DNA from 4 places in the Mesorhizobium sp. C268A genome. Region 1 is predicted to be linked to each of the others. Evidence: riboswitches for the same ligand, from Rfam matches in the RefSeq annotation. Region 1 holds a riboswitch; each other region holds the start of a gene.
What was found. A riboswitch is a leader RNA that binds a small molecule or an ion and turns the genes downstream of it on or off. The one in region 1 is predicted to bind cobalamin.
Positions count from the first base shown of each region.

Region 2: it holds a riboswitch for cobalamin, as region 1 does, so the genes downstream of both, NKL06_RS29910 (DUF1636 family protein) here and NKL06_RS14360 (aromatic ring-hydroxylating oxygenase subunit alpha) in region 1, are expected to answer to the same signal.
Region 3: it holds a riboswitch for cobalamin, as region 1 does, so the genes downstream of both, metE (5-methyltetrahydropteroyltriglutamate--homocysteine S-methyltransferase) here and NKL06_RS14360 (aromatic ring-hydroxylating oxygenase subunit alpha) in region 1, are expected to answer to the same signal.
Region 4: it holds a riboswitch for cobalamin, as region 1 does, so the genes downstream of both, NKL06_RS29680 (CbtB domain-containing protein) here and NKL06_RS14360 (aromatic ring-hydroxylating oxygenase subunit alpha) in region 1, are expected to answer to the same signal.

Region 1 is NZ_JAMYVX010000001.1:2,985,860-2,988,054, forward strand. Features, by position in the region: gene NKL06_RS14360 (aromatic ring-hydroxylating oxygenase subunit alpha) at 1-1,083, opposite strand, end outside; cobalamin riboswitch at 1,201-1,402, opposite strand; gene NKL06_RS14365 (DUF680 domain-containing protein) at 1,902-2,108, shown strand; gene NKL06_RS14370 (DUF680 domain-containing protein) at 2,175-2,195, shown strand, end outside.
Region 2 is NZ_JAMYVX010000003.1:626,905-629,099, reverse strand. Features, by position in the region: gene cobW (cobalamin biosynthesis protein CobW) at 1-551, opposite strand, end outside; gene NKL06_RS29910 (DUF1636 family protein) at 554-979, opposite strand; cobalamin riboswitch at 1,018-1,224, opposite strand; gene NKL06_RS29905 (DUF6348 family protein) at 1,283-1,975, opposite strand; gene NKL06_RS29900 (winged helix-turn-helix domain-containing protein) at 2,005-2,195, opposite strand, start outside.
Region 3 is NZ_JAMYVX010000001.1:2,259,962-2,262,156, forward strand. Features, by position in the region: cobalamin riboswitch at 580-781, shown strand; gene metE (5-methyltetrahydropteroyltriglutamate--homocysteine S-methyltransferase) at 876-2,195, shown strand, end outside.
Region 4 is NZ_JAMYVX010000003.1:581,411-583,605, reverse strand. Features, by position in the region: gene NKL06_RS29685 (gamma-glutamylcyclotransferase) at 1-652, shown strand, start outside; cobalamin riboswitch at 720-915, shown strand; gene NKL06_RS29680 (CbtB domain-containing protein) at 952-1,131, shown strand; gene NKL06_RS29675 (CbtA family protein) at 1,147-1,950, shown strand; gene cobU (bifunctional adenosylcobinamide kinase/adenosylcobinamide-phosphate guanylyltransferase) at 1,943-2,195, shown strand, end outside.

The DNA of each region.
Region 1 (2,195 bases):
GCGGCGGTCCTGGTCGTTGGTCTCGGTCCAGACATGGGTGAGCTCCTCAAGGTTGTAGTCGACCCCCTCGACCGCATCCTTGTGCACCAGCCACTTGGTCGTCACCGCGGTTTCGGTGGCGCTGATCGGCAGCACCCGGAAGGTGACCGCATGGTCGATCAGTATGTGGTTCCAGGTCGTCGGATAGTGGTAGTGCATCAAGGTGCCGATGCGGTCGGCGGCAACAGTGTCGGACAGGTTCTTCGTCACCGCGCGCTTTCCCGACATCGTGTAGCTGACGGCATCGCGCAGCAGCGGCGCGCGGGTGGCGCGGTATTGCCCGGCCGGATCGATGCGGAACTTGCTCGGCAGGCCCGCCGCCTCGCATTTCGCCCAGTGCGCCAGCATCTCCGGATCGCTGTCGGCGCCCTGCACGCCGGTCACCGTCGGCGCTTCGGGGAATGTCTTGCACAGCTCTGGATGATTGCCGGCGCAGTGATAGCATTCGCGGTTGTTTTCCCAGACCAGCTTCCAGTTGCCCTTCTCGATGATGGTGCTCTCGAAGGCGACCTTGGCTTCATTCAGCCGGTGCGGCTTGAGGTAGGGCTCTATCATGGCGCGCATCGGCGCAAAGTCGGCAGGTTCTTTCGCCAGGCAGATGAAGATGTAGCCGCCGACGCTCTCGCAGGCGACGGGCTTCAGGCCGAACTGGCTCTTGTCGAAACCGTCGGCCATCTGGCGGGCAAACAGCAGCCGGCCGTCAAGCTCGTAGGTCCACTGGTGATAGGGGCAGACAAGCTTTGCCGCCATGCCCTTCTCAGTGTTGCAGACACGGCTGCCGCGATGGCGGCAGGAATTGTGAAAGGCGTTGATGTTGCCCTTCTGGTCGCGGACCAGCACCACCGGATAATCGCCGATCTGCACGGTGATATAGCTGCCGGGCTTCGGCAGTTCGCAATCATGGCCGATGAACAGCCAGTCGCGATACCAGATAAGCTCCATGTCGAGCTTGAAATAGTCCGGGTCGGTGTAGAAGGGCTGTTCCAGCGAAAAGCCTTGCTTGCGGCCGTTCAGGAGCCTCAGCATGTCGTTGCGCGTATCCATAGTTCTGTCCTCGTGGTTTAAGGACTGAACTTGGTGGTGATGGAGGAAGGATCGGACGCAGGCCGGCGCGGCGCCGGACATGCACTATCCACCTCTTGACCGCCCACCGCGATCAGTCGAGTCTATGCATCTCGGGCTGGTTTCCGGGCTCTGGAGTTGTCCTTGCGGACCATCGCGACACCTTCCCAGGCTCTTGCCCAGTGGTCTCCCGTTGCGACTTCAACTCCACCACCGTTGCGGGGGCAGCGCCGGATTCTGACCGGCTTCCCAATTCTCCGCTGCGTCGTCACGAAGCGGCACCTGAGATGCGATCATCTAATCACGGCAGCGATCGCGACGTCGGCATGAAAGCGACATCGTATCCATGCGGCGCGACACGCGCGGCATACGCCCCGCCGACCACCGAAGGGCTGAGATCCTGTCTTGCGGCGCTATCATCGCCGTTTCGAATCGCTGCGGATCCAGTTCCGATCGGGGGCAAAAAGGGCTCAACGGTATCGAAAAGTTACTATTAGCAATCTCTAATCGAACCGAACGGTTCGTTTCTGTTGACAATGCGTGCAGGACGGTGTGAACGACGGCCCGGAAACCGACACCGGAGCGAACCACTCGGTTCGACATAAGCAACTGAAAACAATGCGATAAATGACCATAGAGGAACTTCCTGGCACAATTTCAAGGTGCAGGACCGTGGTCCACACGGAACAACTTCGTGATTGGAAACCAGCCTATGGCTTTCCCACATCGGGGCTGTCCGAACGACGCGAATTCCTCCCAAGACACGCCGCTAGACGGACAGACAAACTGGAGTCCTAAAAATGAAAAAGATCATCCTCACTGCCGCAGCCGTTTTGGCGATCACCGGCAGCGCCTTCGCCGGTAGCGACAATTACGGTTCCAATGGTGCGAACCAGCCAGCCGTCTCGGTCGACAGCTCGTATACGGCTTCCATTCAGAAGCCGGCGCACGCTGACAAGCAGCCTGTCGTTCAGGGCGCCGACCGCGACCTCTACGGCAATCGCTGATCCCGACCAAAGAAGGGCGGCTAACCCGTCGCTCTCGGGATCCCAAAAAATTCAGGAGTATTTGAAATGAAAAAGATCATCCTTGCT
Region 2 (2,195 bases), on a different contig from region 1:
GCGCAGGCGATCTGGTCCTCGAACACTTCTTCGACAGGATCGTCATGGTCGAGCGTCTCGTCCTGAGCGCGCTGTGCCTGCAAAGCGTCCATGTCGTTGGCGACGCGGCCTTCGGCCAGCGCCGGGCCGTCTACCACGGCGATGACACCGTCGACGGTTACCCGGCTCTTCACGCTCGGCCACTGGAACGCCTGGACCAGGGGCTTGGGCAGAGCCAGGCCCGAAGTCTCGATCAGGATGTGGTCAACCTTCGGTGTCAGCGCGAGGATCTTGTCGAGGGCGGGCACGAAATCGTCGGCGACTGTACAGCAGATGCAGCCATTGGCCAGTTCGACGATGTTTTCCTCGGGGCAGGTGTCGATGCCGCAGCCTTTCAGGATTTCCCCGTCGATGCCGATGTCGCCGAACTCGTTGACGATGATCGCGATGCGCTTGCCGCCGGCATTTTCCAGGAGATGGCGGACCAGCGTCGTCTTGCCGGCGCCGAGGAAGCCTGTAACGACAGTGCAGGGAACACGGGAGAGGTTGGCGGCCGGGTTTGAAGCGTTCATCGTCAGTCCTTCAGCATGTCGAGGGGTGGGATGCGGGCAACGAGGCCGCGCTTGAGGCTATCGGGCCGGCCGCGCCACGGGATGAGGCCGTCGGCCGAAGTCGCGAAGAGCTTTGCGCCGGTAACGAGGTCGGCGCCGCTGGTTGCGGTCAGATCGCCGAAGACATAGCTCCAGCAGCCATCGCGCAGGATCGCGGCGCTGAGGCGGCGCTTGCAATTGCCGAGACATTCGGCGGTGCGGACCCGGATATCGCCGGCAGCGGCGCGGCGTGTGTCCTCAGCCAGCAATTCGCCGGCGCGCGGATGGGCGTCGGAACCGGTCTCATCGCGGCAGGAGGCGCAGACGATGACGGTCACGCCGGTCAGGGCGTCGTTGTCGCCGGACGCAATGTCCGTTGTGCCAGCCGAAAAACTGCTGTTCTGGTCCAAAAACCGTGCTCCTTGCCCGGAAACCCGCCAGGCGATCGGATACTTTGTCTCAGACGGCAGGTCTCCTGGCTCGCGAGTCATTGCCTTGGTTAGCCGCCTTCCCGGTGTTACCCAGTGGCTTTCGGCCTTGGCTCTTCGCTTACAGTTGCGGGGACAGCCGCGGATTTGGGATTTTTTCGTCCCGCACCGCATTCCCTCTTGGCCCTTGCCGTTGCGGGCAGGGGACCGTCTGGAGCGGATTTAGGCTTTTGCAGGCAGCGGTGTCAACGCACGGCTACGACATGGCGATGTCGGCAGGGGCTGTCATGTCCCGGCTTCCGGCAGTGCCAGGATGACCTGTCGGATAGCTTGATAGCCATCGCTATAGTCCCAGTCATGACCGACAGCCAGATTCTGTCCCTCATGCCAAACCGCGTTGTCCAGAAGGACTTCGGCACTAATCAGCGTGCCCTTCAAGCCTGCCAGAAAGGTCCGGACAAAATGGCTTCCGGGGGGTACCGAAGCTGTGAACAGCTTTTCCAGCTTGGCATAGAATGCTGGATAGCCTGGTGTCAGCGAGCATAGCTCGGTTGTGGCCTGGGAAATGACCGGGCCGCTATAGATTTTCCAGCGGGCATCTTTTCGCCAGATCTTCCAACTGGCGCTGCTTCGCTGCCAAAGCTCTATTTCGGCCTGCATGTTCTCGCAGACGTGATCGGCCAGTCCCTCAATGGCCACATGGAAAACACCACGGAGAAACTTTTCAAACGCCTGGTTCAGTTCCTGTTCGCGCGTGTCGCCGAAGCCAGCAAAGGATTCAATGACCGGCTGAACATCAAGCAGCGGAGAAAAAATGTAGATTTCCAGGACCAGCCGGTCAGAACTCGTCTCGAACACCTCAGCCTCAAACCGAAGCTGCTTCGATTGGAGCATGACGTCCCTATCTCTGCGGACTGCATCTATTCCATGCGCAATGAGGGCGCCATGGATCATGTCGAGCACTTTGTCCGATGCCATTGCACAACCTACGAGGCTTATTGAGGCGTCTATGACAGACGCTGCAAGGGTTGGCCATCTCTCTCGCTAGCCAATGCCGGCCCCAGATTGCCGGCCGGCGTCACTTCGATGCGCTCAAGGCCAAGCCAGCCCTGCATCTCCTTTAGTTCCTCGAAAAGCTGTGCGGTGGTCTCAGGCGGTGCGCCTGCTTCGGCATAGGCGGCGTGGACGCGTAAGACAC
Region 3 (2,195 bases), 730 kb from region 1:
CAATGCCAAAAAAATTTCCTATAGGTATCGATCCGAAGCAATTCGCACAGTGTGCTGCGGATTCGCTTGCGGCGCAGAAAGCCTACGTTTCCCAGCTGAAACTTGGTGCAGCAAAGCTAGTTATCAGCGTCGATCGGCCGGCTACACCAAGGGCATCGACTCAGCGGACTTCGTTTAGACAACAGCCGGGTTATGGTGCCTGCGGATGACTTCCACTATCTCGGCTTGGGATGGATCAGCGAGGCCAGAATGCCTTCGTATCGGACTGTGTAGAATTGCACACCGCACTGGAGCGTGCACTGGATAAAACCGGGGTTCTGCCGACCGTATGATGCGAATATGAAGCACGCGAGCTTTGCCTGCAATTCCGCGTTCCTCAATGCGGAGCACCTGGCGACGAGATACTTAGTTTGCTGCCTGAATGAGGTCTAAAACGGCTTATCGGGACTAAGTAGCGCCGTGCAGCGCCGCCAATCGGCGGACGGAATATTTCACAATGCTAGACAAAGGCGTAAAAGTGCGATCACATAACGACATAAACATTTCGTTATGCGTCATTGACAAAAGAGCGAACTGCTGTGATTGTCTGCGTGTCGTGGTTCTCGCGTGCGGCGCTGCCGCAGCGGAGCTAAGAGGGAAGCCGGTGCGATGCCGGCGCTGCCCCCGCAACTGTTAGCGGCGAGCCAACCCCAATCACGTCACTGAGGCGAATACCCTCAGGAAGACGGGTAGAGGCTATGACCCCGCGAGCCAGGAGACCTGCCACGCGAATTACGTCCACGGGCGGGGTGTCTCGGTGGCCGCTGCAACCCGGCGTTGATGCCGGCCTGCTAGCGCCTTCCTTGTCACCGACGCCCCAATCATCGGGGTATGACATGACTGTCTCTCAGCAAATTCCTGTAGCAACGCTCGGCGTGCCGCGCTTCGGTCGTCGGCGAGAACTGAAATTCGCGCTTGAAAGCTACTGGTCCGGAACATCGTCCGCTGGCGACCTTCTCACGACGTCGAAGGCGCTCCGTGCCGCTAGCTGGGAAGAGCAGCGCGATCGCGGCGTGTCGAAAATCCCGTCGAACGACTTCTCGCTTTACGACCATGTGCTCGACACCGCAGCCATGGTCGGGGCCGTTCCATCCCGTTACGGCTGGAATAGCGGCGAGGTCCCACTTGACATCTACTTCGCAATGGCGCGCGGCAACCAGGGTCAGACGGAGGATTGTGGACACGCTGGTTACCAGGAGGAGGCTCATGGACCTGGTGTAACCGCGATGGAAATGACCAAGTGGTTTGACACCAACTACCACTACATTGTGCCGGAACTCGATGATGATCAGACGTTCGCCCTCTCGTCATCGAAGCCGGTCGATTACTTCCTCGAGGCTAAAGCTCTCGGCATTCACACACGCCCAGTCATCCTTGGACCCATCACCTTCCTCAAGCTGGCGAAATCGCCTGCCGAGGGGTTCGGTCCCATCGCGCTCCTACCGCGGCTGCTGCCGGTTTACGAGCAGCTTCTGGAGAGGCTGAAGCTGTCGGGAGCCGACTGGGTGCAGATCGATGAGCCAGCGCTTGTCCTCGATCTGAACCCGAACGAACGAGCTGCGTTCGAATTCGCCTATGGCCAGCTGTCGAAAGCCGCGCCCGAGCTGAAGATCATGCTGGCTACGTATTTCGGGTCGCTGGGAGACAATCTCGAAACCGCGATTTCTCTGCCCCTGGCCGGCCTGCATATTGATCTCGTGCGCGCTCCCGAGCAGCTGGAAACGGTGGCTCGGCTCGCTCCGAAGGATCTGGTGCTCTCGCTTGGCTTGATCGATGGCCGCAACGTCTGGCGTGCGAACCTGCCCGCCATTCTCGACCGCATCAAACCGATCGTCGCCGGCTGGCCCTTGGACCGCGTCGAGATCGCGCCTTCTTGCTCGATGCTGCATGTGCCGATTGATCTGCGCATGGAGACGGAACTCGACGCGGACATCAGGTCGTGGCTCGCCTTCGCGGCCCAGAAGACCGACGAGCTGGTCTTGCTAGCCGGGGCCCTGTCCCAAGGCAGGGATGCGGTGGCAGGCGCGTTGAAAGCGTCTGCCGAGGCTGCCGCCACGCGCGTGACATCCACGAGGATCCATGACCCGCTTGTTCAGGGGCGGATCGCTAGCATTGAGGACAGCGCGAAGCGACGAGAGAGCGCTTTTGGCGAGCGC
Region 4 (2,195 bases), on a different contig from region 1:
GCGCTGCTGGCGCGAGATCAGGGACCCCGGGCCGGATCCGGACGCGATGCATCTCGATGAAGCCGACTATGACGCGCTGCTGGATGAATTGCAGGTCGAACTCCGGGATAGCGAACCGCTATGGCTGTTCGGCTATGGATCGCTGATCTGGAAACCGGAAATAGATTATGTCGAGGACCGCGTTGCCTTGGCGCGCGGCTGGCATCGGTCCTTTTGCATGAACATGACGCGCTGGCGCGGCACCAAGGACAGCCCCGGCCTGATGATGGCGCTGGACCGTGGCGGACAATGCAAGGGCGTCGCCTTTCGGCTGACCGACAATAACCGGCGCGAGCAGTTGGGCCGGCTTTTCCGGCGCGAAGTCACGCTGAAGCCGACAAGCTACCGGCCGCGCATGCTCAAGCTTGCAAGCGAGGCCGGACCGCTCAGGGCATTGGCCTTCGTCATCAACCGCAACGGCCTGACCTATTCAGGACCGCTCGACGAGGGCAAGGTCGTCGAAAGGCTGGCAACGTCCTGCGGGCACTGGGGGTCGGGCGCCGACTATCTCTACAACACGGTGAAAAACCTTGAAGAGCGCGGCATTCACGATCGCCATCTGTGGCGGCTGCAGCGGCTGGTTGCCGAGCGGATCACCGCGTTGAACCCGTAACGCCGCATGGCGCATTCGCGCTGTTGGCCGGCGGAATTTGGTTTGCCGGATGCGGCCGTTTCAGCCTATAGTCATGCATGTCGTCGGTTCCGTTAGGGACCAAGAGGGAATGCGGTGAGGGCTGACTTGTTGCCCAATGCCGTGGCTGCCCCCGCAACTGTGTGCGGTAGTCCTCTCCAAGCCACTGGGGATTTTTTCTTCGGGAAGGTGGGGAAGGGCGCTGATCCGCGAGCCAGGAGACCTGCCGGCGACAGGGAACTGACTTCGATGCCCTCGGGTGGAGGGCGAAAGGACAAGATATGAATACCGCTTCCGTCTCCCTCGGCGCTTCCGTCTCCTCGCAGTCGCGCTTCATGCAGCTCGTGCTTAGCGCGTTTCTGGGCATTTTCGTCGTCGGCGTTGTCGGTTTCTCGCACATCGATGCGGTCCACAATGCGGCGCACGACTATCGCCATTCGATGGCGTTTCCCTGCCACTGACCAGGATCTGACATCATGAACCTGTTTCGCAACGTCGTGTTCATCGCGGCGATCGCAGGGCTCGTGGCCGGCGTCGCTCTCGCCTGCATGCAGGCCTACGCCACCGTGCCGCTGATCCTCAAGGCGGAGGTCTACGAAAAGGCTGGTGGCGGCCATGAGCATGAGCATGCCGCGGCGCCCGCCGCCAACGCTGCGGACACCAATGCCATGAGCACCGCCGCGCCGGCGGAAAATGCCGTGAGCAGCGCAGCCCCGGCTGGAGCAGCCGCGCCGGCGGAGGACGAAGGCTGGGCGCCGGCCGACGGCTTCGAGCGCTTCGCCTTCAGTGTCGTCGCCAACATTGTCACCGGCATCGGCTTCGCGCTGGTCCTGGTGGCGGTTTCCGAGTTCGCCGGCGGCATCGGCAGCTGGCGCCAGGGCGTGTTCTGGGGTCTGGCCGGCTTTGCCGTGTTCACGCTGGCGCCGGGACTCGGCCTGCCGCCGGAACTGCCGGCAATGCCGGCGGCCGATCTCATGCAGCGCCAGATCTGGTGGTGGGCAACGGTGATGACAACGGCGATCGGTCTTGCCCTTATCACCTTCCGCACGTCGGCGCCCCTGACCGTGCTCGCCGTCGTCCTGATCGTCGCCCCGCATATTGTCGGCGCGCCGCAGCCTGACAGTTTCGTAACGCCGATCCCGGAGAGCCTGCATCATCAGTTCGTGGTGGCGGTGACGCTGACCAATCTGGTGTTCTGGGTGGTGCTCGGCGCAGTTGTCGGCATAGTGCGCACGCGCTTCACCGGCACCGCGACCAGCCTGCGCGACAGCTTTGCCTGATCGCAGTTTGACCTTCATCATCGGCGGTGCGCGCTCCGGCAAGAGCGCGCATGCCGAAACTTTGGCGACGGCGTTGCCGCCGCCATGGGCCTATATCGCCACCGCCGAAGCCTATGACGATGAGATGCGCGAGCGCATCGCGCTGCATCGCTCGCGGCGCGGCGAAGGCTGGGCGACCATCGACGCGCCGCTCGATCTTGTCGGAGCGCTCGAAGCCTTGCCCGACAACCAGCCGGTGCTCGTCG